Regions from separate parts of the Collimonas sp. NPDC087041 genome, predicted to be linked through region 3. Evidence: predicted binding sites of a transcription regulator. Region 3 holds the regulator's gene; each other region holds the start of a gene.

Region 1 (10,965 bases), on a different contig from region 3:
CCGACGCAAAACCATGAGTGCAGCAGCGACATGATCGAACGCCCGGCAGCTTTTTCAACGGCGGCGCCGAGGGCGTTGATGGCGACATTGAAGCAGCTGGAACAGGCGCCCAGGCTGACCATCACCAGCATCAGCACCGGCAGGTTCGGCGCCAGCGCCAGGCAAGGCATGGTGAGCAGCAACGCGACGCCGGCATACCAGCTGCTGCGGCGCGCGCCGTAATGGCCGATCAGCCAGGCCGCAATCGGAAACGATCCGACCGCGCCGATGCCGCCGCCCAGCAGCACCAGGCTGAGGCTGGCCGGTTCCAGTTGCAACAGATCGCGGATTGCCGGGATGCGCGAGGCCCAGCTGGCGTACATCACCCCGAGCAACAGGAACAGCACTGGCAGCGCCGCCCGCTGCATGCGAGTGCCGGCGGATACGGGTAACGCGATGGATTCGGACATGGCCTGGAGAGGTGAGGGCGGACGGGACAAGGAACAGCAAAATACGAAGGGCAACGCGACAGCGCCGCCCTTCGCGGCAGTATCTACAGAGACGGCGCTTAGAAATCCGCCGGCATTTCCTGCAGATGGCGCTGCAAGGCATCCAGCAAGGTCTTGCAGGCATCGTCAGTGCCGATCGTGATGCGCAGGAACTGGGCAATCCGCGCGCTGGTGAAATGACGCACGATGATGCCGTCGCCGCGCAGGCGCGCTGCCAGCTTGGCGGCATCGTAGTTCGGATGGCGCGCGAACACGAAGTTGGCAGCTGACGGCAGCACGTCGAAGCCCTGCACTGCGAGGCCGGCCACCAGTTGCCGGCGGCTGGAGATTACCGCCTGGCGGGTTTTCTCAAAATGCTGCTGGTCCTTGATCGAGGCAGTGGCGCCGACGATTGCCAGACGGTCCAGCGGATACGAGTTGAAGCTGTTCTTGACCCGTTCCAGCGCGGTGATCAGGTCCGGATGGCCGACCGCGAAGCCGACCCGCAAACCGGCCAGCGAACGCGATTTGGACAAGGTATGCACCACCAGCAGATTCGGGTAACGCGCTACCAACGGGATCGCGCTGTCGCCGCCGAAATCGACATAGGCTTCGTCGACGATCACTACGCTGTCGGGATTGCCGGCCACTAGTCTTTCGACTTCGGCCAGCGGCAGCAGGCAGCCGGTTGGCGCGTTCGGATTCGGGAAGATGATGCCGCCGTTGGCAGTGCCGAGATAATCGTCGACGCGGATGCTGAAGTCGTCCGCCAGCGGAATCGTGCGATGCGCGACCTGATACAGGCCGCAGTAGGTCGGATAGAAACTGTAGGTGATGTCCGGGAACAGGATCGGCTCTTCGTGTTGCAGCAGGGCCTGGAATGCATGCGCCAGCACTTCGTCGGAACCGTTGCCGACAAATACGTGGGCTGGAGTGATGCCATGCGCGGCGTTCTGTTCGGCAATCGCCAGCTTGAGCGGCTCGGCATCCGGATTCGGATACAGGCGCAGGTTGTCGCCCACTTCGGCCGCAATGGCGGCAATCGCCAGCGGCGATGGACCGTATGGGTTCTCGTTGGTGTTGAGCTTGACCAGGTTGCTCAGCTTGGGCTGCTCGCCGGGTGTGTAGGGCGTCAGGCGGCTGACGATCGGGCTCCAGAATTTGCTCATGGGAATGTCGCTAAAGAAGGTAAGTGAAAGCTGGTTGCGTCGCCGGAACGGCCGGAGCGACAGGCGAATCAGCCATATGGTAGCAAACCCGGCGTTATCTGGCTGCCAGTGCTGTTGTTGTTGCGGCGACCGGGCTCTGGGAATCGTTTGATTTATATCAAATTAATTTATTGCGTGAGCCGCTAAAGTGCGGTCGACACGGATATACACAGGAGCGAAAAATGAAAAAGACTGTACTGGCGATGATGGTATTGGCATTGGGTTTTGCAGCGGGCAACGCCACCGCGCAGGAAAGCCCGTGGCAGGTGCGGGTGCGCGCCGACTACCTGAAACCGGCGAACAAATCGGATGCGGTCGGTGGCATCGGCGCATCGGATCGTTTGCAGATCAACGACAAGACCATTCCGGAAGTCGATATTTCCTATTTCTTTACGCCCAACTGGGCGGCGGAGCTGGTGCTGACTTATCCGCAAAAGCAGGATGTCACGCTCGACGGCCAGAAGATCGGCACGTTCAAGCATCTGCCGCCGACGCTGACGTTGCAATATCACTTCCTGCCTGACGCGCTGTTCAGTCCCTATGTTGGCGCCGGCGTGAACTACACCCGCATTTCCAGCGTGGATCTGTTGAATGGCGCCGGTAGCCTGGATAACAGCAGCTGGGGCCTAGCGCTGCAGGCCGGCGTTGACTACAAGCTGGACAAGAACTGGTCGCTTAACTTTGATGTGAAGAAGGTGCAGATCCGCAGCGATGTCTACGCCGGTGGCGAGCAGATCAGCAGGGTGAAGATCGATCCATGGTTGATCGGTGTGGGTGTCGGCTACCGTTTCTGAGCCCGGTGCGAGCATGCGTCATTGCTGCGTTCGCCAATGACGGCTTAAGAAAGGTGAAAGATTGACTTAATGACATTCTTTTGGGGCTGGTAACATAGCGGTTTAATACGCGGACCAGGTCCGCGTTATTTCACACAAGCAAAAGGAGCCCGCCCTTGAATTTACTCGCCGTCAATCAACTTTCCTCGATCTGGAACGTCCTGCTCGAATCTTCGCTGCACTATGGCCTCAACGCCGTGCTGGCGATTTTCACGCTGCTGGTCGGCTGGTGGCTGTCGTCGCGGCTGGCTAACGCCCTCGATCGGGGAATGGTCCGCGCCAACCTGGATGCGACCTTGCGTCCGGTGCTGCGCAGCGTGGTGCTGTGGCTGGTGCGGCTGGTTACACTGGTTGCCGTGCTCGGCCAGTTCGGGGTGCAGACGGCCAGTATCGTCGCTATCCTCGGTGCTGCCGGCCTGGCCATCGGCCTGGCCTTGCAGGGCACCTTGCAGAACATCGCAGCCGGCATGATGCTGCTGTTCCTGCGGCCGTTCCAGGTTGGCGAATATGTCGGCAACGGCACGGTCGAAGGGACTGTCGATGAAATCGGCCTGTTCGCCACCAAGCTGACCAAGGCCGACGGCATCTGCCTGTTCGTGCCGAACAACCAGCTGTGGAACAGCGCGCTGACCAATTACAGCCGCCACGCCACGCGTCGCATGGATATCCCGGTTGGCATCAGCTACTACGATGATCCGGTGGTGGCGATCAATGCGCTGCAAAAACTGCTGCTGGCCGATAGCCGCATATTGTCGACGCCGGCGCCGTTCGTGGTGGTTACCGATCATGCTGAAAGTGCGGTCATGCTGAATATCCGCGCCTGGGCCAGCACTTCCGACTACTGGGCGGTGCGCTGGTCGCTGGCGCAGCAGCTGAAGTCGACGCTGGCGGCGGTCAACTGCTCGATCCCCTATCCGGTGCGCGAAGTGCATATCACGCACGAAGTTGGCGCCAAGAGCGTCGCGGATCAGGCCTAAGCGCAATCCCCGCAGCAGGTGGTGCGGATTTTGCATACTTGATAACGGCGGTTTCAACCCGAAGCAACACGGTTGAAATCGCCGCTTTTTCATCGTATGTAATGACGTTTTTGCAATGCCGGTTGCGACCATAGATATAACATTTATGCATGAACCTATGCATAGATGGCATGAATAGCATGCCGACTTTCCGCTACAGTTCCGCTGCGCGAAGACGCATCGAAGAATGTCGGCGTCGCGTGATCGGAACCGATCATTGCAAATTACTAACAAATCAGGAGATTTATGCTTACCCGCAAACTTACACTGCGCAACCTCAATTCCTATGCGCTGATGATGTTCGGCGCGTTGTTGCTGTCCACTTCCGTGGCGCACGCGCAAGATACCCAGGCCAAACTGCCTAACGTGATGATCCTGGCCACCGGCGGCACGATTGCCGGCACCGGCGCTGACAGCACTACCACCGTCGGCTATACCTCAGCGACAGTCGGCGTCGAGAAGCTGATCGCTGCGGTCCCAGAGCTGAAGAAAATCGCCAACGTCAAGGGCGAGCAAGTATTCCAGATCGCCAGCGAAAGCATGACCAACGACCACTGGCTGAAGCTGGCCAAGCGCGTCAACGCGCTGCTGGCGCAACCGGATGTTGACGGCATCGTCATCACCCACGGCACCGACACCATCGAAGAAACCGCTTACTTCCTCGACCTCACCGTCAAGAGCCGCAAGCCGGTGGTAATCGTCGGCGCCATGCGTCCTTCGACCGCGATTTCAGCCGACGGCCCGATCAACCTGTACAACGCGGTCCTGCTGGCCGGCAGCAAGGATGCGATCGGCAAGGGCGTGCTGGTGTCGCTGAACGATCAGATCAATGCCGCGCGTGAAGTCACCAAGACCAACACCTCGACCACAGACACCTTCAAGTCGACCGAGCTGGGCATGCTGGGCTACATCCAGGGTAACAAGGCTTACTTCTATCGTCAGTCGACCCGCAAGAACACGGTCGATACCGAGTTCGACGTCAGCAAGCTGGACGTGCTGCCGCAAGTCGACATCATCTACGGCTACGCCAACATGACCCGCGCCGCACTTGACGCGCAAGTCGCTTCCGGCGCCAAGGGCATCATCCAGGCCGGCGTCGGCGACGGCAGCATTGCCGCGCAGATGAAAACGCCGTTGGTTGAAGCTCGCAAGAAGGGCGTGATCATCGTCCGCGCCAGCCGCGTTGGCCAAGGCATCGTCGCCCGTAACGGCGAAGCCAACGACGACGAACTGGACTTCGTGGTTTCCGATACGCTGAACGCGCAAAAAGCCCGCATCCTGCTGATGCTGGCCTTGACCAAGACCAACGACACCAAGGAAATCCAGCGCATGTTCTACACCTATTGATTATTCATGGTGTGTGCATGACCTAGGGCGGCGAGTAGCGCCCTACGTCTGGATAGAGGCAACAACGGAAGCCGGCTCGATCAAGTCTTTGATCCAGCCGGCTTTTGCATTTGTGGCCGCTGTTCCTGGGCGACCGCCGGCTGCAGATTTCCTCTAATTTCCCGGTGACAATAATGCTAAGATTAGGCCGCACAGTGGCGCTGATGCAGACTCATTGGGGGAATCCATTCTGGACGTTCCGATCGAGACGTTCATTGCGCAATGATGCCGTACCCACGATTCCCGACACCATGATAAGAAAAATTTCCCCGGTATTCTGGGCTGCCCTGATCGGCCTTGTTGCGTTTGTGTTTTATACCGGCGGCGCCATTGTCTGGCCGACCTACACCGAATGGCTGATGCGGGGCGATTTCGGCCAGCATTTCCTGGGCTGGAATTTTTTCCGGCACACGCCGTTGCTGCAATTCCCGCTGGGCGCCAATGGCAGCTATGGCGAGGTACTGGGCAGTTCGATCGTGTTCACCGATTCGACGCCGATCTTCGCTTTTCTTCTCAAGCCTTTTGCCGCGCTCCTGCCGGAGCCGTTTCAATATATCGGCCTGTGGCTGGCGCTTTGCGCGATGCTGCAGGGGGTATTCGCCTACAAGCTGCTGTCGCTGTTTTCAACCGATCGTATCGTCGTGTTGTTGGGCACGGCGTTCTTTGTCCTGGCCCCGCCGTTTTGGTGGCGCATCAATATCGAATGCGACGCACTGGCAGCGCATTGGCTGATCCTGGCCGGGCTGTATCTGTATTTCAGGGAAAATTTCCGCCAGCGCGACTGGATCGGATTGTTATGCCTAGCGACATTGACGCACGCTTACCTGCTCGCCATGGTACTGGCGATCTGGGGCGCCGACACGCTGCAGCGCTGGCTGAAAAAACAGATATCGTTGCGGATGGCGGTTGTCTACGGCTTGTCGGTCGCCGCTTGCCTGGCGCTGGTCATGTGGGTTACCGGCTATTTCATGCTGCGTGGCGGATTGAGCACCCCGGTTGGATTGGGCTATTACCGCATGAGCCTGTTGGCGCTGTTCGATCCGCTGGCGGGATGGTCGCGCGTCCTGCCGGAACTGCCGAGGACCGGAGGCCAATATGAGGGTTTCAATTTTCTGGGTATAGGCGTGCTGGCGTTGCTGGCTATAGCGGCGCTGACGCTGCTGGTCGCCGGCAAGCGCCGCGCCGCGCTCGGCTGGCGTTGGGCGACGCTGACGCCACTGCTTGCGAGCGCTGCGGTCCTGACGGCGATTGCGTTGACCAGTTACATCGGCTGGGGCGACTACGACTTGTTTACCTATCATCTGCCGCGCTGGTTGCAATGGTCTAGTGCTGTCTTCCGGGCGTCGGGCCGCATGTTCTGGCCGGTGTTCTACCTGATTTATGTCGCTGCGTTCTACGCTGCTTTCAAGCTGATCGGCAAGAAGTGGCTAGTGTGTCTGCTGGCCGGGTTGCTGGCTTTCCAGCTGGTCGACAGCAATGGCGCCGCGCAGACGGTGCGCAAGGAAATCGGGGGATATCATTGGACGCAGCCCTTGCAATCCGTTTTCTGGCAGCAGGTTCCGAAAAATTATCGACGGATTGCTGTCGCGCAGCCGCAGACCTTTCCATGGGAATATTTTCCGCTAGCCTTGTTTACATCGAACAACCGGATGTCGATCAACAATGGCTACTTCGCCCGTATTGATCTGAATGAGCTGGGTACGGTGCAACGGCAAACTGCAGAGGGTGTTTTTGCAGGCCGTTACGATCCGCAGACCTTGTATATTTTCTTCCACGATCCGCTTTCGAACGCGCTTTGGGAACAGGCAAAACTGAATGCCGGTCCGGACGATTTCATGGGCGAGGTCGACGGCTATCAGGTGCTGGCGCCGGGTTGGCGTCGTTGCGGCGAATGCAGTCAATTGCAATTCGCTTCGGTCCAGGCCGCCGTCAAACCGGCGCCGGCATATACGCTCGGTACGCCGATCGATTTCCGCCTCAACGGCAACGCCGACCTGTACCGTATCGGCAATTGGTCAGTTCCCGAAGCCTGGGGCCGCTGGACCGATGGCAATGCCGCTGCCGTATGGTTATCGGTGCCGGAACCGACCCGTGGCGAGCTGACGCTGGAGATATCCGGCCATGCGCTGGTCACGAGGCAGCACCCGCTGCAGGTCATTCCGGTCTCCGTGAACGGACGCGCATTGGGAGAGCTGCGTTTTACCGAACAGAACCACGAAGGCAGCAGCAGTTTCCGCATTCCCGCCGACGTGGTGGCCAACAGCCATGGCAATCTGTACATCTTGATGACAATTGCCGATCCAGTATCGCCGATGCAGTTGATGATCAAAAAAGATAGCCGGGCGCTGGGGTTGGGCACTGTTTCGATGGTCATCCATTAACCGTAACGATTTTATTCATATCCACTACTTAATTTCCATGTCAGAAGAATTCGAAGTCCCCAGCCCGCACGAGCATCACCTGGAACACGTGACCGAACACGCGCATGCCAGCGGCGACAATTTCGCCGGGAAAATCGCGGTGATGACCGCCATCATGGCCACCATCGGCGCCCTGTTCAGTTACCAGGCCGGTTCCACCGAAAGCGAAGCGGCGATGAACAAGAACAACGCCGCCATCAAGAAAACCGAAGCCTCCAACCAGTGGAATTACTACCAGGCCAAATCCAGCCGCCAGAACCTGGCCGAACTGGCGACGCACATTCCTGGCGTCGATGCGGCGCACTACGCAGCCGAGGCGCAGCGCTACAAGAGCGAAAAGGAAGTCGTGCAGAAGAAGGCGCAAGCACTGGAAGAAGAAACCAGCGCCTGGGATGAGAAGTCTGAGCAGGTATTGCACCAACACCATCGTTGGGCGCAGGCGATGACGGCGATCCAGATCGCGATTGCGATGGCAGCGATTACTTTATTGACGCGTAAAGAGTGGTTAAAAAAAGTGTCGTATGGTGCGGCTGGGATAGGTGTAGTGTTAGGTGTGTTGGCTGCGTTGCATGTTTAAAGAGCCGCTCAGACATGTTTTAACACTCATGCTAAACACGAACTTTGATGATTTTGATTTTGTACTTGTTGCTTGCTAATCAAGGAGAATCATCATGAGATGGGAAATTTCAAACTTACCGGTGCTTGCTATTCTTTTTTTATCGTCATGTGCAGTTCGCCCCAGCATTGATTATTCAAAAATTGAACAAGAATGTGGAATGCAGTGCCAAATGAATGATCAAGCGTGTTCTTCAAGATACGCTGGCTTCCCATTGATATTGCAGGCTAATTGCAACCCCGAGGTTGAGGCATGTGTAAGAGCTTGTCCGCCTCGTGCTTCCTCAAAAGGCAATTCCAATTCAACATCAACTTCCGGCAGCAAACCTTCAGTTACGGACAGATTGAACGAATTAGATGCTCTTCATAAAAATGGGGTGATCACCGATAGTGAATATTCCACAAAAAAACAAGAGATACTAAAATCTTTGTAGGGGTGCATCGTCTAGAGCAGTAGTGTGCAAGCGGTAGCTTAAGCACGGTGGGCACGTATTCGTGCCCACCCAGATTGCTCACTGATTAACGTGTCACAGGCTTGTAGCGGATACGCTTCGGTTTGGCGCCTTCTTCACCCAAACGCTTGCGCTTGTCGGCTTCGTATTCCTGGTAGTTACCGTCGAAGAACGACACTTGCGATTCGCCTTCGAAGGCCAGGATGTGCGTCGCGATGCGGTCCAGGAACCAGCGGTCATGGCTGATCACCATCACGCTGCCGGCGAATTCCAGCAAGGCGTCTTCCAGCGCGCGCAGGGTTTCGACGTCGAGGTCATTGGACGGCTCATCCAGCAGCAGTACGTTGCCGCCTTGCAGCAAGGTCTTGGCCAGATGCAGGCGGCCGCGTTCACCGCCGGACAGGTTGCCGACGATTTTTTGCTGGTCGCCGCCCTTGAAGTTGAAGCGTCCCAGGTAGGCGCGCGATGGCATTTCGAAGCGGCCGACGGTGAGGATGTCGGCGCCGCCCGAGACGTCTTCGAACACGGTCTTCTGGTCCGATAGCGTATCGCGCGACTGGTCGACGATCGACACCTTGGCGGTGGTGCCGAGCACCACTTCGCCGCTGTCCGGCTGTTCCTTGCCGGTGATCATCTTGAACAGCGTCGATTTACCGGCGCCGTTCGGGCCGATGATGCCGACGATGGCGCCGGCCGGGATGCGGAAGCTCAGGTTGTCGATCAGCATGCGGTCGCCGAATGACTTCGAGACGTTCTTGAATTCGATCACTTCATTACCGAGGCGTTCGGCGACCGGGATGAAGATTTCCTGGGTTTCGTTGCGCTTCTGGTATTCGTGCTCGCTCAATTCATTGAAGCGCGCCAGACGAGCCTTGCTCTTGGCCTGACGACCCTTCGGATTTTGCCGTACCCATTCCAGTTCCTTGGCGATGGTTTTCTGGCGCGACGATTCGGTCGCCTCTTCCTGCTTCAGGCGGTCGCCCTTTTGCTCCAGCCATGAGCTGTAGTTGCCCTTCCACGGGATGCCGTGGCCGCGGTCCAGTTCCAGGATCCACTCGGCAGCGTTGTCGAGGAAGTAGCGATCATGGGTGATGCCGACCACGGTGCCAGGGAAGCGTTGCAGGAACTGTTCCAGCCAGTCGACCGATTCGGCGTCCAGATGGTTGGTCGGCTCGTCCAGCAACAGCATGTCCGGCTTCGACAGCAGCAGGCGGCACAGCGCCACGCGGCGTTTTTCCCCGCCGGATAACACGCCGATCTTGGCGTCCCATGGCGGCAGGCGCAGGGCGTCGGCGGCCATTTCCAGTTGTAGATCGAGATTGCCATCGCCGGCAGTGGCCAGGATGTCTTCCAGGCGCGCCTGTTCGGCCGCCAGCGCGTCGAAGTCGGCATCTTCCTCTGCATACGCGGCATACACAGCGTCCAGCTTGGCTTGCGCTTCAAACGCTTCGCCCAGTCCACCTTCAACGGCCTGGCGCACCGTCTGTTCCGGATCGAGTTGCGGTTCCTGCGGCAGGTAACCGATGTTCAGGCCCGGCATCGGCACGGCTTCGCCCTGGATATCCTTGTCGATGCCAGCCATGATTTTCAGCAGGGTCGATTTGCCGGAGCCGTTCAGGCCCAGCACGCCGATCTTGGCGCCGGGGAAGAACGACAGCGAAATATCTTTCAGGATCTGGCGTTTGGGCGGCACGATCTTGCCGACCTTGTTCATTGTGTAGACGTATTGGGCCATGAGGAGCAGTGATAATAAAAAGTAATGCGGTGAATAGAGCGGTCCTTGCTAGCGGACCGGAACAGCCAAGAATAACCTATGCGCACAAGATTGACGAATTGTTAATGCCGGCATTTCATGCCGACGCGCCTGGACGTATTTTAAACGTTCGCCACAGTCCCTCGGCGGAATACAGCGCCAAAGCGCACCAGATGAGGATAAAACCGTTGAGGCGGTTGCCATCCAGCTCTTCGCCGTACAGCCAGACACCGAACAGCAATTGCAGCGATGGCGTGATGTATTGCAGCACCCCCACCAGCGACAGTGGAATGCGGCGCGCGCCGGCGGCGAACATCAGCAAGGGGATCGAAGTGATCGGCCCGGCTGCAACCAGCAGCCATTTGGTGGAGGTCGAGGCGCTGCTGAAGGTGTTGTGATCCTGCAGCGATGTGTACGCCAGGAAGGCCAGCGCCAGCGGCAGCACCAGCGCGGTTTCCAGCGCCAGGCCGGGCAGCGCGCCGAGGCTGGCGGTCTTGCGCAGCAAGCCGTAGCCGCCGAAAGTGACGGCCAGCGTCAGGGCGATCCAGGGCGGATGACCGGCTTGCCAGGTCAGCCACAGCACGGCGCCGGCAGCGATGGCGATCGCCAGCCATTGCAGCGGTCGTGGCCGTTCCCGCAGGAACACCAGGCCGAGCGCGACGCTGACCATCGGGTTGATGAAGTAGCCGAGGCTGGCTTCGACGATGTGGTTGTTGTTGACCGCCCAGATGTAAGTGGTCCAGTTGGCGGTCAGCAGCAGCGCGCTGGCGACGAAGCCGCCGATCACGCGCGGCTGGCGCAGCATCGGCCCGACC
Region 2 (10,965 bases), on a different contig from region 3:
GATTTGGCGCGTTCGCGGCCGAACAGCCACGACAGCGCAATCGCGCAGATCGCCATCAGCACCAGTATTCCCAATATGTTGCCAAGCACGCCGGTGAATCCGCGCGCCAGGGCTTGTCCGGCAAAGTCGCCATTGGGCGGCGTCGATCCAGAGCCGCGTAGCAGAGCTTCGAGCGCGCTGCTGCCGCACAGTATGAACAAGGTGCCCAGCCATAAACGGATGGATCCCGGGCCGCGCAGTGCAGTCGTCCCGGCCCGGCGCGCTTTGACTTCGCGTACAACCAGGGGAATCAGCCACAGTAAAGACCATCCGAACCAATCGAAAACTGCTATATGCATACTCAAATTCAACGAAAAATCGACGTCCGGAAATCGCAAGACATGCACCGGTCCGCTCATGGGCCGGCAGACTCCGCTTGACAGTTGCAGTGCTTCGGCCGCCGCGGATGACTGGCTGAAGGTTGTTGGACGCCTTGTAATGAAAGTAGGTGATATTAACCGAAAAAGCAGCGGCCGTTCCCTGTGGGATGTGTTGCTGCCTTTCCCGTTCGCCGACGATGAATGTCAAGTATTGTGCACGCGATAGCAAGATGGCATTCAATATCATTCAATCGGCAAGCCCTTCGATCAATTGCGTTTGAAGTGTGCAGGCAAAAAAAATGCCTGGAATCCAGGCATTCTGTGAGGTATGTCGTACAACGCTGAAAATCGGCCGGCGCATCGCGCATCCCGGCCGGTCTGGCCTTTGGGTCAGTGCGGGAAGCTGACCAGGCGCGCCTGCATTGCCGACGACAAGCTCAGGTCGAAACGGCCACCGCTAGGCAAGCCGCTGATGTCGAGCGTGGCGCTGCCATTTTGCAGGCGGTTGCCGAGCACCGTCTTGGCGCCATTCGGCGCTACATACATCAGCGACAGGAATGGTTCCTGAGCTGCATTCCAGGTCAGGCTCAGGCGACCGTTCTGCACTGTCCAGCCGACCGACGACGCCATCCCTTGCGCTGCGCCGCTGGCCTGGGTAGCCACCTTGGCGCGTTGCACCTGGCCTGGCTGGCGCATGGCCAATACCTGGCCGTTATGCAGCACTTCCACGGTGGAGATGTCGCCGGGATTCGGCATGCTGACCCAGAAGTGGCTGGTTTCATCCTTGGCGTCGGCCACGCCGACTGGATCGAAAGGCAGTTTAAAGGTCTGGCCCGCCACGGTGTGCACCCGTAATTCATAAGTCGACTTGGCGCTTGCGGTGTCATTGCGCAACTTCGCCGCTGAGGCGCTAGCCGGATGCAGCAGCACGCCCTGTGCCGTGAGTTCGCCGGAAATGGTCAGGTAGCCATCCGCAGCTGCGATGTCGGCGCCGGTCGCGGCCAGCACCAGCGGTTGCGGGATGGCGAGAGTCCGCGATTCGGCAAACTGCTGCGCACGCACGTAGCTGAAATCCGAGAACCAGGTGCCGCCGCAATAACCCATCACATCTTTCATTTGCGTATTGCTTGGCGTCAGCGGTGCACTCAGCGTGCCGATCTGGGTGTCGGTGTCGTACAGGCTGTTGTAGACCGGCAGCGCACTCAGGTCGGCGTTGGTGTTCGGGAACGCCGGATCGGGGTTGCCAGCGCCGCCGCACGGTGCATGGCTCAACGAATGGTTGTGGCCCATCTCATGCACCATGATGGCTTGCCATTGCGGCCATTTGTTGTCGAACGGATCGCCTTGGCCGGCGCTGGAAGTCCAGTCCAGGCCAATGGCGGCAACCGGCGAACTACCGCCTTGGGTCCGGTTACCGACATAGCCCAGGCCGGCGACGAACGAGCCGGGAATAGGGTTGTACATCGGCACGAAACCATAATAGAAGGTATTCGGACTTTCGACTTCACGCGCAGCTTCCAGCTGGTTGAGGGCGCTGCTCCAGTTCATCGTGGTGGTGTCGGTGGCGCCGCTGATGACCAACGGGGCGCGTTTTTGTACGACGATATTGCCGTTCGCATAGGGATAGACCCGCGCCAGTGCTTTCTGGACATCGCTCAAGGAGGTCGGCAATACTCCGGTCGCGCCGCCGACTGTCAGCGGCACCAGTATCACGCGCATGGCAGTCGCTGCGCCCACGGTAGGCGATACGTCCTGGCTCGCTGGGCTTGTTGGGCTGCTGCCGCTGCCGGCCAAGACCCGGATGCCGACCTTGACGCCAGGTTTGACCCAGGCTGCAGGCAGCACGACATTGAAGCTGCTGTTCAGGTTGTAATCATCCTTGGCGGTAGGCAAATTGGCCGGTCCGCTCATCGCCAGCGTGCCAAGCGGCGTACCTGATCCGGAACTGGCCACCAGATTGACTACCGGGCTCTGGGTGCCGGCGGTTGGCGCCAGGACTGTTGCCCGCACCAGGGCAGGGCGTCCCGGAGTCAGGCGCAGGGTCGGATCGGTGGCGCTCTTGTCGAACACATGCACGAAATCGACGTTGCTGATCCATAGCCCGACGTTGCCGCTGCTGTCGATCGAACCGGCATTGACGCTGGCCTGGCCGGGCGCGCTCAACGTCACGTTGCCGCTGGTGCCGAGGCTGACATTCAAAACCAGCTGCGTACTGCTAATGCTGACGATGGTCGCGTTCGAGGAGCCGACCTTGGCCGCAGTGACGATGTTGAGATTGCTGCCGGCGATGGTGAGCACAACCGTGCCGCCGCTGGTGGAGCTAAGCAAGGATGTCGGGATGACCGATGGCTCTACGGTAAATGCGCTGGCGCTCTGCACTTCCTGATAGGGATCACGCACCGTGAGCGGGCCGGATGCGGCGCCGGGCGGCACGCTGAACGTGACCGCGTTGTTCGATGCGGTGCTTGCCGATGCCAGCGTACCGTTGGCAAAGCGGATCGTGGTTACCGCCGCCAGGCCGTTGCCGCTGATGGCGACGCTGCTGCCAACGATGCCGACCTGCGGCAGCATGGCGGTAACGGTCGCCGGCACGTAGCCATTGATCTGGTATGCGCTGCTGACGGCGACACCGCCAACATTCAACGTCAACATGCCGGAAATCGCCTGCGCCGGCATGGTCAAGGTTGCCGAGCTGCTGGTACTGCTGACTACCGCCAAGTTGATGCCGCCTATGCTATAGCCGCTGACTTTATCCAGGTTGTTGCCCTGAATGGTGAAGTTGCTGCCGACAGGGACATTGCTCGCCGATACGCTGGTGATCAGCGGCGTCGGTTGGCTGGACGAGAAGCTGGTTGCCGACTGTACCGAAAATCCTGGGCCGGACAGCGTGATCGGTCCGCTGACCGGATTGACCGGAACCGTGACGGTGATTTGGGTATCGCTGACAACGCTGAATGTCACCGCCGTGCCGCCGATGGTTACCGCGGTGACGCTCTTGAAACCGCTGCCGGTAATGGTGACCGTGGCGCCGGGTGCGGCGCTTGATGCCGACAGCGCCATGATATTCACCGAGGCTGCTGGAGCGGTCGTTGTCGGCGTACTGCTGGAGCCGCCACCGCCGCCACAGCCTGCCAGGGCCAACATGGCACAGGTAAAAACGAGAATCAGAGGATTCCTGATGTTATTCATTTCAAAGCACTGCCTTTGCAAGATCGAGGTGTGTCGGATGTCAGCGAGCATGCCGGCCTGCATCAACATGGATGCAGCGTCGGAAAACGTTTCCATTTGGAAATTTCAGGCGGGATTGTAGTTGCTAAGCGCTGGTTCCGTAAAGCAATAGATGTCTTGTCATGCTCAAGGATGGTGAGCCATGTGTTGTATCAATTGGATTGAAGTAGAAAAAAAAGACCTCACTAGCTTGTCAAGTTTTCTCATTGGGAATACTCTGCCTCAACTACAGCTGTTGATTTCGGTCTACCGTCGGTCCATTTAGTGAACGAGCTTGCGTGAAATTGCAATTCAAATATCCTACTGCACGGGTCGGCAAAATATTGCTGCTGGCCCTTGGCATATTCACTGTGCTGCGGCTGATCGTGATTTGGAGCGCAGTACGTGAGCACTCAGGAGATATGGAGCGCATCACAGTTCGTGCCGCGCAGACGGATATGGATAACCTGGTGCGCAGCTATGCGGCAAACACGTTGCGTGTGGTGCAGCGTTTTGATCAGGCGACAAAATCGATCAAATTCCAGTATGAAAGCAAAGAGGGAATTTCGGATCTGCCGGATTTTGTCGGCAGGAGTGTCCTGAATAATGACGATATTCCTTTGCTGGCTTCTATCGCCAACGATCAGGGCGATGTCGTCGCCAGCACCCGGCACGGCCCGATCGGCATCGCCAACGTCAAGGACCTGGCGTTTTTCAAGATTCATGTGTTGCAGGATTCCGGCCAACTGTATATCGGCAAACCGTTGGTCGACCCTGTCTCCGAAACGGAAAGCGTGAGTTTCAGCCGTCGATTGAACCACCCTGACGGCAGTTTCGCCGGCATCGCATTCGTCAGCATCGATCCTTCCTATCTCAGTGGTTTTTACACGAGCACGGATTTCGGCGCCAATGGAATGGTGAGCTTACTGGGTAATGACGGCGTCTTTCGTGCGCTGCGTATCGGCAGCACGAACAAGAGCGGTGCGGCGGTCGACTTTGCCGATACCCTGCAGCGCTACAATGCTGCGCATGCTACGGCTGACGGCGCGCTAGTGCTGCCTGCGATAGACAAGGTGCCGCGCTACACGGCATATCGGCAGCTCGACAACTATCCGTTGCTGGCCAGCGTGGGCATTGCCCGGAGCGATGCGTTGCGCGCGCTGAACAGCGACAAGAATAGCTACTATCTGCTGGCCATTGGCGCATCCTTGACTGCCATCGGATTTTTTTGCTTTACTGCATTCCTCGTGATGATGCTGAAATCGCGCGAATCGCTGATGGAGTACCTGGCTTCGCATGACACGTTGACCGGTCTTCCCAACCGCTTGTTTTTCCAGCAGCGCCTGCAGGAGGAGATGGGGCGCTCGATCCAGCACGGCAACGCACTTGGCGTGCTGTTCATTGATCTGAACGATTTCAAGGCGATCAACGATAAATACGGCCATGAGGCTGGCGATGCCTTGCTGTGCGCCGCTGCCAAACGCATTCAGGCTGCAGTGCGGAATATCGATATCGTGTGTCGCTTGGGTGGTGACGAATTCACGGTTGTGCTGCCCAATCTGACCGATGCCGATATTGCTGCAACAGTCAGTCATCGGATCCGTCAGACGATTGCCCAGCCATTTTCGATAAACGGTGTTGAGATGTCGATCGGCGCTAGTATCGGTATCAGTCGCTATCCGGAAGATGGCGGCAATATATCGGCCTTGCTTGAACGCGCCGATAGCGCCATGTATCACGCCAAGTCCGGCGGTTAAATCTGGTTTGCGTCGTGCGCAACGCGCACAGCTAACTGGGTGGTCGTCAAATTTAACTACGCGCAGTTACTACACGCAGTTAAATGGGGTCAGAGTTTTTTTTCGGCAGGGTTTCGCCGAAAATTACTCTGACCCCTTTTAACGGCCTACGGAGTGAGTGCGGCGGTGCATCAGCCGTGTTCATTCGGCGCTACTTAAAACGGTTGCTACTCCGTGGAGGCTTGCCGGGGGCGGCCCGGCAGCCGCTCACTTTTTGCTTCGCCAAAAAGTAAGCAAAAAGGCGATCGCACAGCCGTTGCCCGCCGTCGGCGGGTCCCCAAATGAGCCGTGCGCCAGTCGGATGGGACACAAACTCGCTTCGCTCAAACATGTGTCCCATAATTCCCGACTGTCGCGCGTCTCATTTGGCAACGTCAGCATGCGAAAAGTCAAAAGCAACGGCAACGTCAAAACCAACATCAACATCAAAACCAACGTCAACGTCAACGTCAACGTCAACATCAACATCAAAACCACCCCCGCGCAGTTAAATGGGGTCGGAGTTTTTTTTCGCGGCTTTTCGCGAAAATTACTCTGACCCCTTTTAACGGACCACGGAGTGAGTGCGGCGGTGTATTGGCAATGAATGGGCGTTGTTACCTAATGCGGTTGCTACTCCGTGGAAGCTTGCCGGGGGCAGCCCGGCAGCTAGTCACTTAAATTACTGCACGCAGATAACTCGTCTTTCAAATTAATCTAGGATTTCGCCGGCTGCTCGGCTGGCAATGCAATCTCTGCCTTGTTTTGCCAGCCACCACCCAACGCGGCAAACAGTGTGACGCAATCTTGCAGGCGCTGTCCCTGCACCCGAACGAAATTCATGCTGGCTTGCGCGTAGGCATTTTCGGCGGTGATCAGTTGCAGCACATTCGATTTGCCGGCGCTATAGCTGGCGCGCTGCAGGCGCAGCGATTTGCTGGAAATATCCAGTGCGTTGCCGGCCAGGCGCAGTGATTCGGCGTCGTTGTCGATCGCGCGCAATGCATCGGCTACCTGGCCGAACGCTACCAGCACAGTCTGGCGATAGGTGGCGAGCTGGGCGTCGTAGGCGTCTATTGCCGCGCGCTTTTGCGATACCAGCGCGCCGCCCTGGAACAAGGTCCAGTTGCCATTGGTGCTGGCGCTGATGGCTTTACTGGCGTTGTTGAGCAGCGTATTGAGCACGGTGGATTGATAGCTGTCGGAGATTGACAGCGTCAGGCTCGGATACAGCTGGGCTGCGGCAATGCCGATCGCTGCGCTGTCGGCGTGCAACAGCGCCTCCGCCGACAGAATGTCCGGTCGTTGATGGACCAGTTCCGACGGCAGGCTGAGCGGCAGTTGTTCCGGCATCTTGAACGTATCGAAATCGAAATCCGGAGTGCGCCATTGCGACGGTGCTTGTCCGACCAGGACCGACAACGCATGGCGTGCGACGCTGAGCTGCTGATGCAACGCCGGCAGTTGGGTGCGGTCATTTTCGAGTTGCGCCTGCGCGGTCAGGACATCGGTTTGCGCTGCGGTACCGATCAGGTAGGATTTCTGAACCAGTTCCAGATTCTTTTCATCGTTCTTGATCAAATCTTCAGTCGTGACCAGCAATTTTTGCGTCACCGCCAGCGTAATGGCTTGCGTCACCGCAGAACTGGTTAATGTCAGGTAAGCAGCCGCCAGTTGGTAATGCTGGTTTTCGGCATTAGCCTTGGCCTGTTCGACGGTGCGCGCGGTTTGACCGGCAATGTCGAAGGTGTAGCTGATCGATGGTCCAAGTGAAAACTGATTGCTGACTGTGCCGTGGGAATATTGGTCGGTGCCGGCGCCGATAAAATTCTTTCCAACCGATGCACCGAGGCTGACAGTGGGGTACCAGGTCGATTTGGCCTGCACGATCGCCTCCTTGGCCTGGGCCAGCGTGGCGCGCGCTGCAACCAGGGTCTGATTGGCGGCGATGGCTTGATCCAGGACTTCTTTCAAGCCGGGCACCTGGAACAGATCCCACCACTGGGCAGGCAAGGCCTGTCCCTGCACGATGCGCGACGGTGTTGCTGTCGGCGAGCCGGCCGGCGGAGCCTGGTCGTTATCGTATGCGGTGAAGTTTGGCGCCGCGGGACGCACGAAGTCAGGGCCGGCAGTGCAGCCGGCAAGACCGAAGACGGCGCCGGCCAGCAGGCTGAAAACGCGGAAGCAGCCGCCGCAGCTGGAACGAAGGGGCTGGTTATTCATAACGTAGGGCGTCGATAGGATTGAGGAGAGATGCCTTGCGCGCCGGGTAAAAACCGAAAAACATGCCGATGCCGGCGGAGAAGCAAAAAGCGCCGATGATCACGCTGGTATGCAGCAGAATCGGCCAGCCGGCGACGTGCGCAATGATCTTCGACGCCACAATGCCGGCCAGTACGCCGGCGCCGCCGCCGATCAGGCTCAGCAGCGTAGCTTCGATCAGGAACTGCAGCAGCACGTGGAAACGCCTGGCGCCGATCGCCATGCGTATGCCGATCTCGCGGGTACGTTCGGTGACCGACACCAGCAGGATGTTCATGATACCAATGCCGCCGACGACCAATGAAATCGAAGCAATCGCTGCCAGCAGCAACTCCATCACGCGGCTATTTTCATCGGCAACTTCAGCAATTTCAGTCAGGTCGCGCACGCTGAAATCATCGGCCTGATCAGGTTTGATGCGATGCCGGCGCTCCAGCGTCTGCGTCACCTGCTGCAACGCCGTCTTCACCAATTCTGGGCTGCGCGCCTGGATGTACATGGTTTGCACAAAACCCTGCAGCTTGGGCTGGATGCTGAACGGATTCGGCGGCGCCGGATACACCGTGGTGCCTTGCGTCAGCCCGGTTGACGGTTGCGCCACGCCCAGCACCCGGACCTGAGAGGTGCGGAAGGGAATCAGTGCGACATCGTCCTGATCCTGGCCGGAGGCCGAATGCCCCTTGACCGACAGCACGCCGATGACCTCCATCGGCACATTCTTCACGATCACGGTGGCGCCGATTGGGTCTTGTCCTTCACCGAACAGATTATCCACTACCGTCTGTCCCAGGATGCAAACGGTACGTCCTTCGCGCTCGTCAATCTCATTGATCAGCCGTCCCGACGACAGCCCCCAGTTGCGAATCGACAGATAACTAGGCGTCACGCCCTGCACGCTGGTCGACCAGTTTTCATCGCCATTCTCTACTTGTGCGGACTGGCGGTTGACGTAGCTGATGACGCCGACCGCCGGATCTTCTTCCAGGATCGCCGCACCGTCGGAAACCTTCAGCGACGATGCGCTACCGGAGCCGCCGCGCACGCCGCTGCCGCGCACCGAGCCGGGCAGTACGATCAGCAAGTCGGTACCGAGGCTCTTGAGTTGCGCCTGGACAGCGGCCCTGGCGCCTTCGCCTACCGCCAGCATGATGATCAATGCGCATACACCGATGAAGATGCCGAGCATAGTCAGTGCCGACCGTAATTTATTGCGGCCGATTGCGCTGAATGCTGCAACGAACGCCATCGCCAGGAAGGACAGGAATTCCGCCGCACTGATGCCGGCTGATCCGATGGATGGAGGCGCCAGTTTGCTGGTCCGTGCACCGACGGCTGGGGCATCGACTTTGCGGATGTCGGATAGCACCAAGCCATCGCGCAGGGTGATGATGCGGTCGGCAAAATCGGCCATTTCCTGTTCGTGCGTGACCAGCACAACGGTCAGGCCCTGATCGCGATTCAATGCGCGCAGGGTGCCCATGATTTCGTTTGCGGTGGCCGAATCAAGGTTGCCGGTCGGCTCGTCGGCCAGCAGGATCGACGGATTGTTGATCAATGCCCGCGCCAGTGCAACCCGCTGCTGCTGGCCACCTGACAATTGATTGGGGCGGTTGTCCAGGCGATCGGCAAGTCCCAGCATGCCCAAGGTTTGATTCACCCGGCCGGCGCCATCGGCCAGTTGCCCGGAATAGAACAGTGGCAGCGAGACATTCTCGGCCGCGGTGGTGCGCGGCAGCAGGTTGAAGCTCTGGAACACGAAGCCGACCCGCCGGCTGCGGATCTTTGCCAGTTCCTGTTCGTCCAGGGCGGCGACATCCACGCCTTCCAGCAGATAGGTGCCGCCGGTAGTCTGGTCCAGGCAGCCGATCAGGTTCATCAAGGTCGACTTTCCCGAGCCGGATGCCCCCATGATCGCGACAAATTCGCCACGTTCGATAGCCAGGCTGACGCCGCGCAAGGCGTGCACTTCCTGTGACCCGACCTGATAGGTTCGGGTCAGATTGCGGACATCGATCACCAGGTCACGCCCGGCGGCCGATTGTGCCTCAGAGATCATGGCCGCCCCATGCCGCGCCGTCCGGCGCCGGCTTGCTGATTGAATGGCGATTTGATCGGCGCGCTCTTGGCCTCTACCTGGCGGATTTCCTTGACGATAACCTGGTCGCCCGGTTTCAGTTTTCCACTCAATACTTCAATCGCATCACCGTCGTCCAGGCCTGTGGTAATCCATACCGGATGTGGCGTGCCATCGCGCAGCACCCATACCCTGGCGCGTTTCCTGGTTTGTGCGTCGGGCTTATCCGTATCTTTATCAGTATCTGTCTCGGCCTGCTGCTTGCCGTTCGGCTTCTGCTCCGCCTTGTCATTGCCGCGGTCGTGCTGCGCATCAACTTGCCCACCCGCGCCATGACGTTCGCCGCGTTCCCAACCATGGTGGTCGCCATGGCCACCGCCGTGATTGTCGCCGCGATGCTGGCCGCGGCTGTCGTCTGCACTGCCATCGTGTTCCTTGCCGCTTGCGGCGTTTTGCTTTGTAGCGCTCTTGTCCGCAAGTTGCGTGGCCGGCTTTGCAGCTTGATTGGTGTTGCCGGCGCCGTTGTCGGCCTGGCTGTCATCCTGGTTTCTGGAACGCGCTCCGTGCTCGTGTGGCGAGCCGCCGCCATGACCGCTGCGTTCCGGTGTGAAGCGCACGGCAGCAAGAGGAATGCGCAGCACGTTCTCACGTGCGTCGGTGACAATTTCCGCATCGGCGGTCATCCCCGGAAACAGCAGCAGATCCGGATTGTCGACTGTCACCACCACATCGTAAGTCACCACGTTCTGCACCGTAATTGGTCCACGGCGAATCTGCTTCACAGTGCCTTCGAAGGTTTTATCGGGATAGGCCTGCACCGAGAACGTGACATCCTGGTCCACCTTGATCCGGCCCACGTCGGCCTCGCTGACGTTGGCGTCCACCTGCATCTTGGTCAAGTCTTTGCCGATCAGGAATAGGGTAGGGGTTTGCAAGCTGGAGGCGACAGTCTGTCCGACATCGACGCTGCGAGTCAGCACCGTGCCGGTCACCGGTGAAACGATGTTGGTGTAGCCGAGATTGACGACTGCCGATTTGAGCGACGCTTCCTGCGCCACAATGGCGGCCTTGTCGAGGTCAATCTGGGCAACTGCCTGCTTGAAGACATTCTGGTCGTTATCGACAATCTCTTGCGCCACGATGCCGTCTTTCAGCAATTTGGTATCGCGCTGATACACTGCATTTGCATAGATTTCGGCGGCCTGGTCCTTGCGTAGCTGGGCACGGCTGCTGTTGAGTTGCGCGGCATTCTGGTCGACTACCACCTGGAATGTGGACGGATCGATCT
Region 3 (10,965 bases):
GAAAGATCCATTTACTGTGCAGTGCCCAACAGTTTCCACTTGCCGTTGACGATTTCCACCATCACGCGCGAGCGCTGGTCGAAGCCGACGTGGTCGGTCGGGCTCATGTTGACGATGCCTTGCGACACCGGCAGGTTCTTGATCGCTTCGATGCCATCGCGTAGCGCGGCGCGGAATTCCGGCGTGCCAGGTTTACCCTTCTTCAGCGCTTGCGGTGCGGCTGCGCCGAGCAACATGCCGGCGTCCCAGGCATGGCCGCCGAAGGTGGAAATACTGCCGACGCCATAGGCCTTTTCATAGGCAGTGCGATAGGTCATGGCGGACTTCTTGACCGGATTGCTGTCCGGCAGTTGCTCGGCTACCAGCAACGGTCCGGCCGGCAGGAAGGTGCCTTCGCAATCCTTGCCGCAGACGCGCAGGAAATCGTTATTGGCGACACCGTGGGTCTGATAGATCTTGCCTTTGTAGCCGCGCTCCTTCAAGGTTTTTTGCGGCAACGCAGCTGGCGTACCGGCGCCGGCGATCAGCACCGCATCCGGATTGGCGCTGACGATCTTCAACACTTGTCCGGTAACCGATGTGTCGGGACGGGCGAAGCGCTCGTTGGCGACGATCTTGATCTTGCGCAGTTCAGCCAGTTTGGAGAATTCGCGATACCAGCCTTCGCCGTAGGCATCCGAGAAGCCGATGAAAGCCACGCTCTTGACGCCGGCATCGAGCATATGGGCGACGATGGCTGTTGCCATCTGCGAGTCGTTTTGCGGGGTCTTGAAAATCCAGCGGCGCTTGGCGTCGACCGGTTCGACCAGCGACGCCGAAGCCGCCATCGAAATCATCGGCGTGCCGGATTCGGCTGCAACGTCACTCATCGCCAGCGAGCCGGGGACCGCGGTCGAGCCGATCAGCAGGTCGACCTTTTCTTCACTGACCAGCTTGCGCGCATTCTTGACGGCGGTGGTGCTGTCGGTGGCATCGTCGAGCACGATGTATTGCACTTTCTGGCCGGCGATTTCCTTCGGCAACAGCGCGAAGGTATTTTTTTCCGGGATGCCGAGCGAGGCTGCGGGTCCGGTGGCGGAGACGCTCACGCCAACCTTGATCTGGGCGATTGCACTGCCGTAGCTGGCAGCCAACGCCACTGTCATTAATGCGGAAAGGGTGGTCCCCAACCATGCTTTTTTCATTTGATGTACTCCATTATGGTGGTAACGCCTGGTTTCAGCGTTTGTGCTCAGCAGCAACGGCTTCGGTCGCCACGACCGCAGATGTTAGCAGGGTACTGAGTTGGCGGCTGCCAGTGTAGCTTTTCGACTACCACCAGACAAGCAGGCCAGACCACAACGAGACATGCAAAATCGGGGAAATTCGGCGAAATCGCATCCAACGGGATGGACTCAGCCGAACAACATCATTACACCAGCATCAGGGCGATCTGTTGCGCAGCGTCGTCACCCGGCTTGTGCTGGAAACGGCTCTTGGCGAAACGCTGCCAGCGGCCCAGCACGAAACTGGTCAGGATGTTGGCGCGCAGCGTCGCTTCGGCTTCGTTCGCTTCGCCTTGCGAAGCGGCGAGCCGCAGCGCCTGCTTCAGCGCCAGCTCGATGCGATCGACAAACTGGTTCATGCGCAATTGCAGGCGTTCGTCTTCGTTGACCAGCGCATCGCCGATGATAACGCGCGTCATGCCGGGATTGCGCTCGGCGAAATTGAGCAGCATCAGGGCGATCGCCTGCGCCTGGTGCAAGCCTTTTTCCTGCTGCTCGGTGATCTGGTTGACCAGACCGAACACGGTCGATTCGATGAATTCGATCAGGCCTTCGAACATCTGCGCCTTGCTGGCGAAGTGCCGGTACAGCGCCGCTTCCGATACCTCGATCTTTGCAGCCAGCGCGGCCGTGGTGATTTTTTCACCCTTGGGCTGTTCCAGCATTGTCGCCAATGTCTGCAGGATTTGTAGTTTGCGTTCGCCAGGTTTGCTAGTTGCCATGATTTTTATTTTAGTAATGGATCGAATCGATCGAGATAAAGAAAACGAAATTGCCACGCTGCCTGCCGTTGTTGCACTCCCTGCAACGCCCAGGCTTTCGCCTGAGTCGGCCGGCATCGCCGTCATCGACGGCAAACCCGGAATGGTAGACGTTGAACGGCTGAATTTCAACGTAACCGATGCAAATTCCTTGCCAGCTGCCGGACGGATTTTACTTTGACATCGACGTAGCCGGGGCGCTTTATCACATTCCGATTGCCCCCCAGGTACTGCGTCACCCACGCCGTGCGCATGCCAACCCATTTGGCCGCCTTCAGCGTAGCGATCGTATCCTCCACCAGAATGCAGCGCCCGGCCGGCACGCGCTCCCGCGCAATCAATTGCCGCAACATGTGGCGCGACGGCTTCGGCCGCAACTGCCGGTGCACGTGCATCGACTCAATCGAGATATGCTTGCCGAAATGCCGTTGCAGGCGCAAATGCCGCATCACGTCGCTCGAATAACGCTGCGGCGCATTGGTCAGCAGTATCTTGCGGCCGGGCAGCCGCTTCAACAAATTGATCAAGCCGCGTTCGGCCCGAATCATACTCAACAAATCGTCGAAATGATGCGCTTCCCGCAAAAAATCCTCCGGCCGCACCTGATGATGCTTGACCAGGCCCAGCAAAGTCGCGCCATAGCGCCGCCAGTAAGTCTCCCTGGTAGCATTGACCGTGGCGGCGTCGGCATCGACGCCGCCACTACCCAGCGTGCGCGCCATGAATGCATTCATATTGTCATGGATCGCCGGAAAAATCGCGTGCGATGCATCATGCAGCGTGTTGTCCAGATCGAACAGCCAGAGCGCTGTAGTATTCGTCATTCGTTTGTGTGCCACTGTTTTGCCGGAAACGGGAAGCGTTGATCAAGGGGGAAGTGTGTTTCGTCAGATTATAGTGATATTGGGCTTAAGCGCCGCATTACTCAACAGACTGTCCAGCCCGCTGCGGCGATGGCAGCTGGGGCGGCTGATGCTGCCGCTGGGCCTGGGCGCTTTGCTGAGCGCGACCTGCCCGGCCGGCGCCAGCGACACTGCCGCACCTGCCAAGCCACCGACGGCAACCAGCCGCCAGGGCGGCGCCCTGTTCAAGATCCAGCGCAACGGCCACAGTGCCTATGTGTTCGGCACCATCCACGTCGGCCGCGCCGATTTTTATCCGTTCGACGACAAGGTCTTGCAAGCCCTACAACATTCGTCAAGCATCGCGCTGGAGATCGATCCGAACAATACGCAGGCGCTGGCGCCGTTAATGGCCAAATACGGCGTCTATGCCGACGGCAAGTCGCACCAGCAAGACCTGCCGGCCGCATTGCAAAAGGATCTCGACGCCTTGCTGGAAAAATACGGCATGACGCCGGCCTCTGTCGCCAACTTGAAGCCATGGCTGCTCGCTTCCCTGCTCGGCATCGGCGAATACACCAGCCAGGGCTATCTGCCGCAATACGGTGTCGACACCACGCTGGCGAATTTCGCCAAGAGCAACAACAAGCGCCTGGTTGAGCTGGAAACACCGGAACAGCAACTGTCCTTGCTGGGCAGTCTGTCGGACGCCGAACAAATTGAATTCCTGCAGGACAGCGTCGATGAAATCCAGGACCCGGTCAAGGCGCAGCGCTCGCTGCAACTGGTCACCCTGTGGCGCAACGGCGACACCGACGGCCTGGCGGCGATGCTGGCTGAGATGACCAGCGAAGACACATTTACCAGCCGCTTCGTACAGCGTGCATTGCTCGATGGCAGGAATCCTGGCCTGGCGGACGGTATCGACAAGCTGACCAACGCCGCGCCGGGCGCCTTCGTCGCCATCGGCATGCTGCACCTGGTCGGCGCCAACAGCGTGCTGACGCTGCTGCGGCAACGCGGCTATACGGTGCAACGGGTTTACTAGGAGCAATCTACGCCGCTATCCGGCGAATCTTTGATCGAAGTCAACGTTTGAACCCGGCAAATCACCTAAGATCGGCCGGCGTCTATCTCTTCATTATCAAAGGTTTGTCCATGATTCCGTCCCACTTGCCCGATCCGGTACCGCCGTCGGCACCTATGCCGCATCGCAAGGTGATCCGCTCCTGGCTGCTGCCTATCGCACAACGCGACACCGGCCGCGCACTGGCCCTGGTGCTGCTCGACCTGGCCCTGTTTGCGCTGGCGATCAGCGCCACTGTGTGGTTGCAGAATGCAGCAGCAAAATTATTTTTCGGCTGCGTCGCCGGCTTCATCATCGGCCGCCTGTTCATTCTCGGCCACGATGCCTGCCATCAAAGTTTCACGCCGCACCGGCGCCTCAACCGCTGGCTCGGGCGCTTGGTGTTCCTGCCGTCGCTGACGCCGTACAGCTTGTGGGATGTCGGCCATAACGTGGTGCACCACGGCTACACCAACCTGAAAGGTTTCGACTTCGTCTGGCATCCGCTCTCGCTGGAGGAGTTCCAGGCGCTACCGCGCTGGCGTCAATGGCTGGAGCGCATCTATCGCAGCGGCTGGGCCCCGTGGTTGTACTACCTGGTCGAAATGTGGTGGCAGCGCATGTACTTTCCGAACCGCCGCACCATGCCGACCCGGCGCCCGGTATTCGTCTGGGATGGCGTGCTGGTAACCGTGGCGGCGCTGCTCTGGATCGCCATGCTGAGCGCCGCCGCGCTGGCCACCGGGCAAGCGCTCTGGCTGACTTTGCTGGCTGGTTTTGCGGTGCCGTTCCTGTTCTGGAACGCGATGATCGGCTTCGTCGTGTACGTGCACCATACCCATACCGGCGTTGCCTGGTACGACCAGAAAACCGTGTGGGCAGCGGCGCAGCCGTTTGTCTCGACCACCGTGCACCTGACCTTCCGCTATCGCATCGGCGCGTTGCTGCATCACATCATGGAACACACCGCGCATCACGTCGACATGAGCATCCCGCTGTATCGTTTGCAGGAAGCGCAGCAGATCCTTGAAACCATGCTGCCGCTGCGCATCGTGATCCAGAAATTCTCGTGGCGCTGGTATTTCGATACGGCGCGCCGTTGCAAACTCTACGATTTCCGCCGGCGCTGCTGGACCGACTTTGCCGGCATACCAACCAGCGCGGCCACAATTGTCGCCTGATTTGGCCGGATAGCGGCAAATCGCAGGTGCGTAGCGGTAGAATGGCGTGTCGTGGCAAGTGCAACGCCACGCCTTCTACCGGACCGCGCAATGAATCAACCGTCACACCGTCCCGTACCGCTACTGGACATCTCCGCCTTACGCAACAGTTGCTCCTCGTGCAGCATGCACCAGCTTTGCCTGCCGATGGGGCTGGAAGAAGCCGACATGCAACGTCTCGACCACATCATCGGCCGTCGTCGCGTGCGGCGCGACGAAACCCTGTACCGAATCGGCGACAAATTCAGCTCGTTGTATGCCGTGCGGGTGGGACAGTTCAAGACTTACCAGGCCAATCCCGATGGCGCGCAACAGATCACCGGCTTTCAGATGAGCGGCGAACTGTTGGGCATGGATGCCATCAGTACCGACACCCATCAATGCGATGCGGTGGCGCTGGAAGATAGTGAAGTATGCGAAATTCCCTTCTCGCGCCTGGAAGAATTGTTCAGCGACATCCCGACGCTGCTGCGCCATTTCCATCGCATCATGAGCAAGGAAATCACGCGCGAGCAAGGCGTCATCCTGTTGCTCGGCAATATGCGCGCAGAACAGCGCTTCGCAGCATTCCTGGTGAACCTGTCGGCGCGCTATGCTGCGCGCGGCTATTCCGCGACCAATTTTCAATTGCGCATGACGCGCGAAGATATCGGCAACTATCTCGGACTGACCATTGAAAGTATCAGTCGCATGCTGTCCAAATTGAAGAAAGACGGCATGCTGAAAGTCAGCAACCGCGACATTGAGTTGATCGATTTGGCGGCCCTCAAAATAGTGGCGACCGGCAGCGAAATCTGTAACTGATCCAAACTCGAATCAAATTCGAATCAAATGGTTTTCGAATAGCGCAACGGCGATTTTCCTGGATCCAGATAGCGGTCGAACACCATGCAGATATTGCGGATCAGCAGGCGCCCTTTCATGGTGACGGTAATCCATCCATCGTCCAGATTGAGCAAGCCATCCGCAGCGAGCAGTTCCAGCTGCGCCAGTTCGCTGGCGAAATATTCTGAAAACTTGATCGGATGGGCGATCTCGATCGATGCCAGCGACAGTTCGAAGTGGCACATCAGATGCTGGATGATCAAGCGCCGCAGTAAATCGTCCATGCTCAACTTGATGCCGCGCGCAACCGGCAATTCGTGCCGGTCGAGACGCTGGTAATACGCTTCCAGCGTCTTCTCGTTCTGGCTGTAGCTGGCGCCTACGGCGCTGATGGCGGAGACGCCGCAGGCAACCAGATCCGCTTCAGCGTGCGTCGAATATCCCTGGAAATTGCGATGCAGGCGACCCTGCCGCTGCGCAATCGCCAGCTCGTCATCCGGCTTGGCAAAGTGATCCATGCCGATGTAAACATAACCGGCATCGGTCAGGCGCTTGATGCACAGGAACAGCATGTCGATCTTGGCGTCCGGAGTCGGCAGCTCACTCTCATTGATGCGCCGTTGCGGCTTGAAAATGTGCGGCATGTGCGCGTAGTTGTAGATCGCGATGCGATCCGGCGATGCCGCAATCACCTTGTTCAGCGTTTGCGACATCGAGATCACATTCTGCCGCGGCAAGCCGTAGATCAGGTCGATGCTGACTGACCGAAAACCTGCATAACGCGCAGCATCGATTATCTGCAACGTATCTTCTTCAGGCTGGATGCGGTTGACCGCCTGCTGTACCGCCAGGTCGAAATCCTGCACACCCAGGCTAATGCGGTTGAAGCCTTGCCGCCGCAAAGTAACGATGCGTGCCGGCGTCACCGTGCGCGGATCGATCTCGATCGAATATTCGCCCTGCTCGTCCGCTGCGAACTCGAAGTTGCGATGCAGGTGCGCCATCAGTCCATCCATCTGGTCATCACTCAGAAACGTCGGCGTACCGCCGCCGAAATGCAGCTGCTCGACCTGATTCATCCCTTCGAACAAGGCCGCTTGCATCGATATCTCGCGTTGCAGGTAAGTCAGGTAGAGAGCCGCCTTGGCGGTATTTTTGCTGACCACTTTGTTGCAGGCGCAGTAATAGCAGATGGTGTTGCAGAACGGGATGTGCAGGTAGAGCGACAGCGCATGGCGCGCGCCCATGTCGCGGCGATGCGCAACTGCCTGCTGATAATCGTCGGCCGTGAACGCTTCGGCAAAGCGGTCTGCGGTTGGATAGGAGGTGTAGCGCGGTCCAAGCTGGTTGAGCTTGCGCAGCAGGGAGGCATCGAAAGAAACTGCCGCAACGGCAGGCGTCGATTCATTGGAAATCAGCATATACAAGCTCCGGCAATTGGATGCGCCAGCGACTTGCGCTAACCACATCGACCAGGTCAAGCGTATCCTGCGCAGGCGGCAAGCGCTTTGACATAGATCAACTGGGCGCGGCTCTTGCCGATGTCTCGTATGAGTATTGCGCGTCGATACTGCATATAATCCGGTCTTATCCACTTGTCACACCGCCACCCCATGCCTGCAAGCCACAACGCAACAGCACTGCCAGATCACCGCTTCCTCTGGAGCGGGCGGCAGCGCTTTGTATTGCTGGATAGCGAGTTTGGCGACGGCGCGCATTTTCTTGCTGCCTGGCAGGCTTGGCGCGATGATCCTCAACGACCGCCTCGGCTGCATTACCTGGCGTTGGCGCCGCACATGGCAACCATGGAAGATGTGCAACGAACCTGCAGCCGGCAGCCGGCATGGCAAGCGCTGTCGGCCGAACTGTGCGCCTCATGGCCCGCAGCACTCCCTGGATTTCACCGCTTGCTTCTGGAACGCGAACAAGTAGTGCTGACGCTGATGTGCGGCGACAGCGCCGCCTGTTTGCGGCAAATCACCGCCAGCGTTGATGCCTTCCATCTGCATGGGCATAGCTGGCAGGACTGGTCGCTGTCGACGTTGGGCACGCTGGGAAAACTGGCCGGCAAACATGCCAGTCTCACGCTTCCAACTACCGACGACGCACGACGCAAGAGACTTGAACAAAGCGGCTTCGCATTTGGCAACGACGCCCCTGGCGCCGATGGCATGCTGCATGCAGAGTTTGCACCGCGCTTCACCGCACGCACACCACTGACAGCCGCGCGTCCGCACAGCGAGCGCCATGCGATCGTCATCGGCGCCGGGCTGGCCGGCAGCGCCGCCTGCCAACGCCTGACGCGACGCGGCTGGCGCGTCACGCTGGTGGAAAGCCACGCAGCACCGGCGCAGGAAGCATCGGGCAACAGCGCCGGCATTTTCATGCCGCTGCTGTCGCGCGACGACAACCCTAGCTCACGTCTGAGCCGCAACGCCTACCTGTTTGCGCAACAGGTGTGGCGCAACCTCGGCGGCATCGGCCAGGCGTTCAGCGGCGCCGCCTGCGGCGTCCTGCAGATTGCCCGCGACGACACCCATGCCGAAGCACAACGCCAATTGGCCGCACACTGGCGCTATCCGGCCGAATTTGCCGAATGGCTCGAACAACCCGCCGCATCGCGCGCGGCGGGTTGTCGGGTCAACGCCGGTGGCTGGCACTTCCGCGCCGCCGGCTGGGTGCAGCCGGGCAGCCTGTGCCAAGCCTTGCTGGACGATTGCGGCACTGCGCTGCAATCCCATTTTGGACAACGCGCAGCCAGCCTTGAACGCATCGACGACGAATGGCTGCTGCGCGATTCGCATGGCGTGAAGATTGCCAGCGCGCCGGTAGTCATCCTGGCCAACGCTTGCGGCGCATTGAGCTTTCGGCAGGCGCAAGACCTGCCGTTGACGGCGATTCGTGGCCAAATCACCCATCTCGACGCGGCCAGCGTGCCCGCCATCGCCCCGGTATTATGCGGCGAAGCCTACCTGACGCCAGCCCACGGTGGCATCTGCAGCAGCGGCGCGTCGTACGACGAAGATGATCAACCGACGCTGCGGCAAGCCAGCCAGGACGATAATCTGACGCGCCTGGCAAGGATGCTGCCGGACTGGCGTCATGACAATTTGCCATTGCGCGGACGGGTCGGCTTTCGCTGTGTGGCGAGCGATCGTTTGCCATTGGTGGGAGCGTTGCCGGACGGCGATGCAGCAAGCCCTGTGCGCGAGCCAAAATTGCATGACTTGCCGCGCCTGCCCGGACTCCACAGCCTGCTCGGCTACGCCTCGCGCGGCTTGATCTGGGCGCCGCTGGCAGCGGAAATACTGGCGGCGCAGCTGGATGGCGAACCGCTGCCGCTGGAAAGCGAACTGGCGGCGGCACTCGATCCGGCGCGGTTTTTACTCAAAAAGCAACGTCGCGCCGGGTAACGCTACATGAAAAAAGGCGCCCGAAGGCGCCTTTTGTATCAGTGCAAACGACTTAGCGAGCCCACTGATTCGGCCTGAACTGCCAGTCACCGCGCGGACCGCGTTCCCAGCGTGGCGGCACATAGCGGTAACCCGGCCGCGCCCTGATCCACGAACCAGTCATCCACACATGGCGACGGCCGTCCCAGCGCCAATAACCCGGCGCCCAGACAAAACCGCGACGTGGCGGCGGCACCACTTCATAGCGTGGCGGCGGCGGCTGGCCGATCTGGACATTGACATAGGCCTGCGCCTGCGCAGGGCTCATTGGCGCCATCAATCCAGCGCCCAAGGTCAGCAAGCTGACGCATAAAATGGATTTGATCTTCATCGACTACCTCCTGATTCATTTAAAAACTTCGAGCGACGATTAAATATAGGTCATAAATATGCGGCTACTTGTAATTTTGTGTTTCCAAAAGATACAGGCTCCAGGCCCTCCCGAATCGCCCGCAGGGCTGCCACGGCGCCGCCCCTAAGGTAAAATGGCGCTCTGCCGGACGGCATTGTCGTTTTACAAAATAATTGTGGGGCAACGCAGGAAAGTTGCCGCAGCGCGACGCCAGACCCGAAACCCCACCTGACTTCCCGGAATACCCATGTTGCGATTGAATGAAGTACAACTCCCCCTCGACCACCCGGAAGACGCGCTACACAGCGCGATCCTGGAACGCCTGGGAATCGGCGCCGAAGCCATGCTTGGTTACACGATTTTCCGCCGTAGCTACGATGCGCGCAAAAAATCCGCGGTCATCCTGACCTACACCGTGGATGTCGAGTTGAAGGATGAAGCTGAAGTGCTCAAGCGCCTGGCGCGCGACCGCACCGTGATGCCGACGCCGGATACCAATTACCACTTCGTGGCGCAAGCGCCGAGCCAGTTGAAATCGCGCCCAGTGGTGATCGGCACCGGTCCTTGCGGCCTGTTCGCCGGCCTGATCCTGGCGCAGATGGGCTTCAATCCGATCATCCTGGAACGCGGCAAGGCAGTGCGCGAACGCACCAAGGACACCTGGGGCCTGTGGCGCAAGCGCGAGTTGCAGCCAGAATCTAACGTCCAGTTCGGCGAAGGCGGCGCCGGCACTTTTTCCGACGGCAAGCTGTGGACCCAGATCAAGGATCCCAAGCATTACGGCCGCAAGGTGCTGACCGAATTCGTCAAGGCCGACGCGCCCGAAGAAATCATGTACGTCAGTAAGCCGCACATCGGCACTTTCCGGCTGGTCAAGATGGTCGAGCAGATGCGCGCCACCATCGAAGCGTTGGGCGGCGAATTCCGCTTCCAGCAAAAGGTGGAAGACATCACCATCAAATCCGAAAACGGCCAGGGCCAGGTACAGGCCGTGGTGCTGGCCAGCGGCGAGACCATCGTCACCGACCATGTGGTGCTGGCGATCGGCCACAGCGCTCGCGACACCTTCCAGATGCTGTACGACCGCGGCGTCTACATCGAAGCCAAACCGTTCTCGCTGGGCTTCCGTATCGAGCATCCGCAATCGCTGATCGACCGCTGCCGCTTCGGCCCCAGCGCCGG

What was found. Region 3 encodes FNR, which switches genes on or off when oxygen is low (the NO sensors DNR and NnrR bind a similar motif). Its sites were predicted from a motif close to TTGATNNNNATCAA; they were not measured.
Region 1: a site for FNR is predicted at 1,784-1,797, ahead of ACIPF8_RS09145 (OmpW family protein). Genes of this name have one in related genera too.
Region 2: a site for FNR is predicted at 3,823-3,836, ahead of ACIPF8_RS24120 (IPT/TIG domain-containing protein). Genes of this name have one in related genera too.

The regions. Positions count from the first base shown of each region.
Region 1 covers NZ_JBIUZX010000004.1:174,811-185,775, reverse strand. The annotation lists gene ACIPF8_RS09155 (MFS transporter) at 1-449, opposite strand, end outside; gene hisC (histidinol-phosphate transaminase) at 548-1,636, opposite strand; gene ACIPF8_RS09145 (OmpW family protein) at 1,858-2,469, shown strand; gene ACIPF8_RS09140 (mechanosensitive ion channel family protein) at 2,625-3,485, shown strand; gene ACIPF8_RS09135 (type II asparaginase) at 3,819-4,871, shown strand; gene ACIPF8_RS09130 (DUF6311 domain-containing protein) at 5,162-7,291, shown strand; gene ACIPF8_RS09125 (DUF4337 domain-containing protein) at 7,329-7,907, shown strand; gene ACIPF8_RS09120 (SHOCT domain-containing protein) at 8,002-8,379, shown strand; gene ettA (energy-dependent translational throttle protein EttA) at 8,465-10,132, opposite strand; gene rarD (EamA family transporter RarD) at 10,248-10,965, opposite strand, start outside.
Region 2 covers NZ_JBIUZX010000021.1:32,390-43,354, reverse strand. The annotation lists gene ACIPF8_RS24125 (DNA translocase FtsK) at 1-338, opposite strand, end outside; gene ACIPF8_RS24120 (IPT/TIG domain-containing protein) at 750-3,644, opposite strand; gene ACIPF8_RS24115 (diguanylate cyclase domain-containing protein) at 3,866-5,323, shown strand; gene ACIPF8_RS24110 (hypothetical protein) at 5,577-5,900, shown strand; gene ACIPF8_RS24105 (efflux transporter outer membrane subunit) at 6,059-7,564, opposite strand; gene ACIPF8_RS24100 (ABC transporter permease) at 7,557-9,659, opposite strand; gene ACIPF8_RS24095 (efflux RND transporter periplasmic adaptor subunit) at 9,656-10,965, opposite strand, start outside.
Region 3 covers NZ_JBIUZX010000007.1:78,937-89,901, forward strand. The annotation lists gene ACIPF8_RS14450 (branched-chain amino acid ABC transporter permease) at 1-11, opposite strand, end outside; gene ACIPF8_RS14455 (ABC transporter substrate-binding protein) at 12-1,145, opposite strand; gene slmA (nucleoid occlusion factor SlmA) at 1,412-1,987, opposite strand; gene ACIPF8_RS14465 (HAD-IA family hydrolase) at 2,155-2,850, opposite strand; gene ACIPF8_RS14470 (TraB/GumN family protein) at 2,999-3,916, shown strand; gene ACIPF8_RS14475 (fatty acid desaturase) at 4,027-5,115, shown strand; gene fnr (fumarate/nitrate reduction transcriptional regulator Fnr) at 5,206-5,958, shown strand; gene hemN (oxygen-independent coproporphyrinogen III oxidase) at 5,982-7,400, opposite strand; gene mnmC (FAD-dependent 5-carboxymethylaminomethyl-2-thiouridine(34) oxidoreductase MnmC) at 7,593-9,392, shown strand; gene ACIPF8_RS14495 (YXWGXW repeat-containing protein) at 9,445-9,762, opposite strand; gene ACIPF8_RS14500 (NAD(P)/FAD-dependent oxidoreductase) at 10,031-10,965, shown strand, end outside.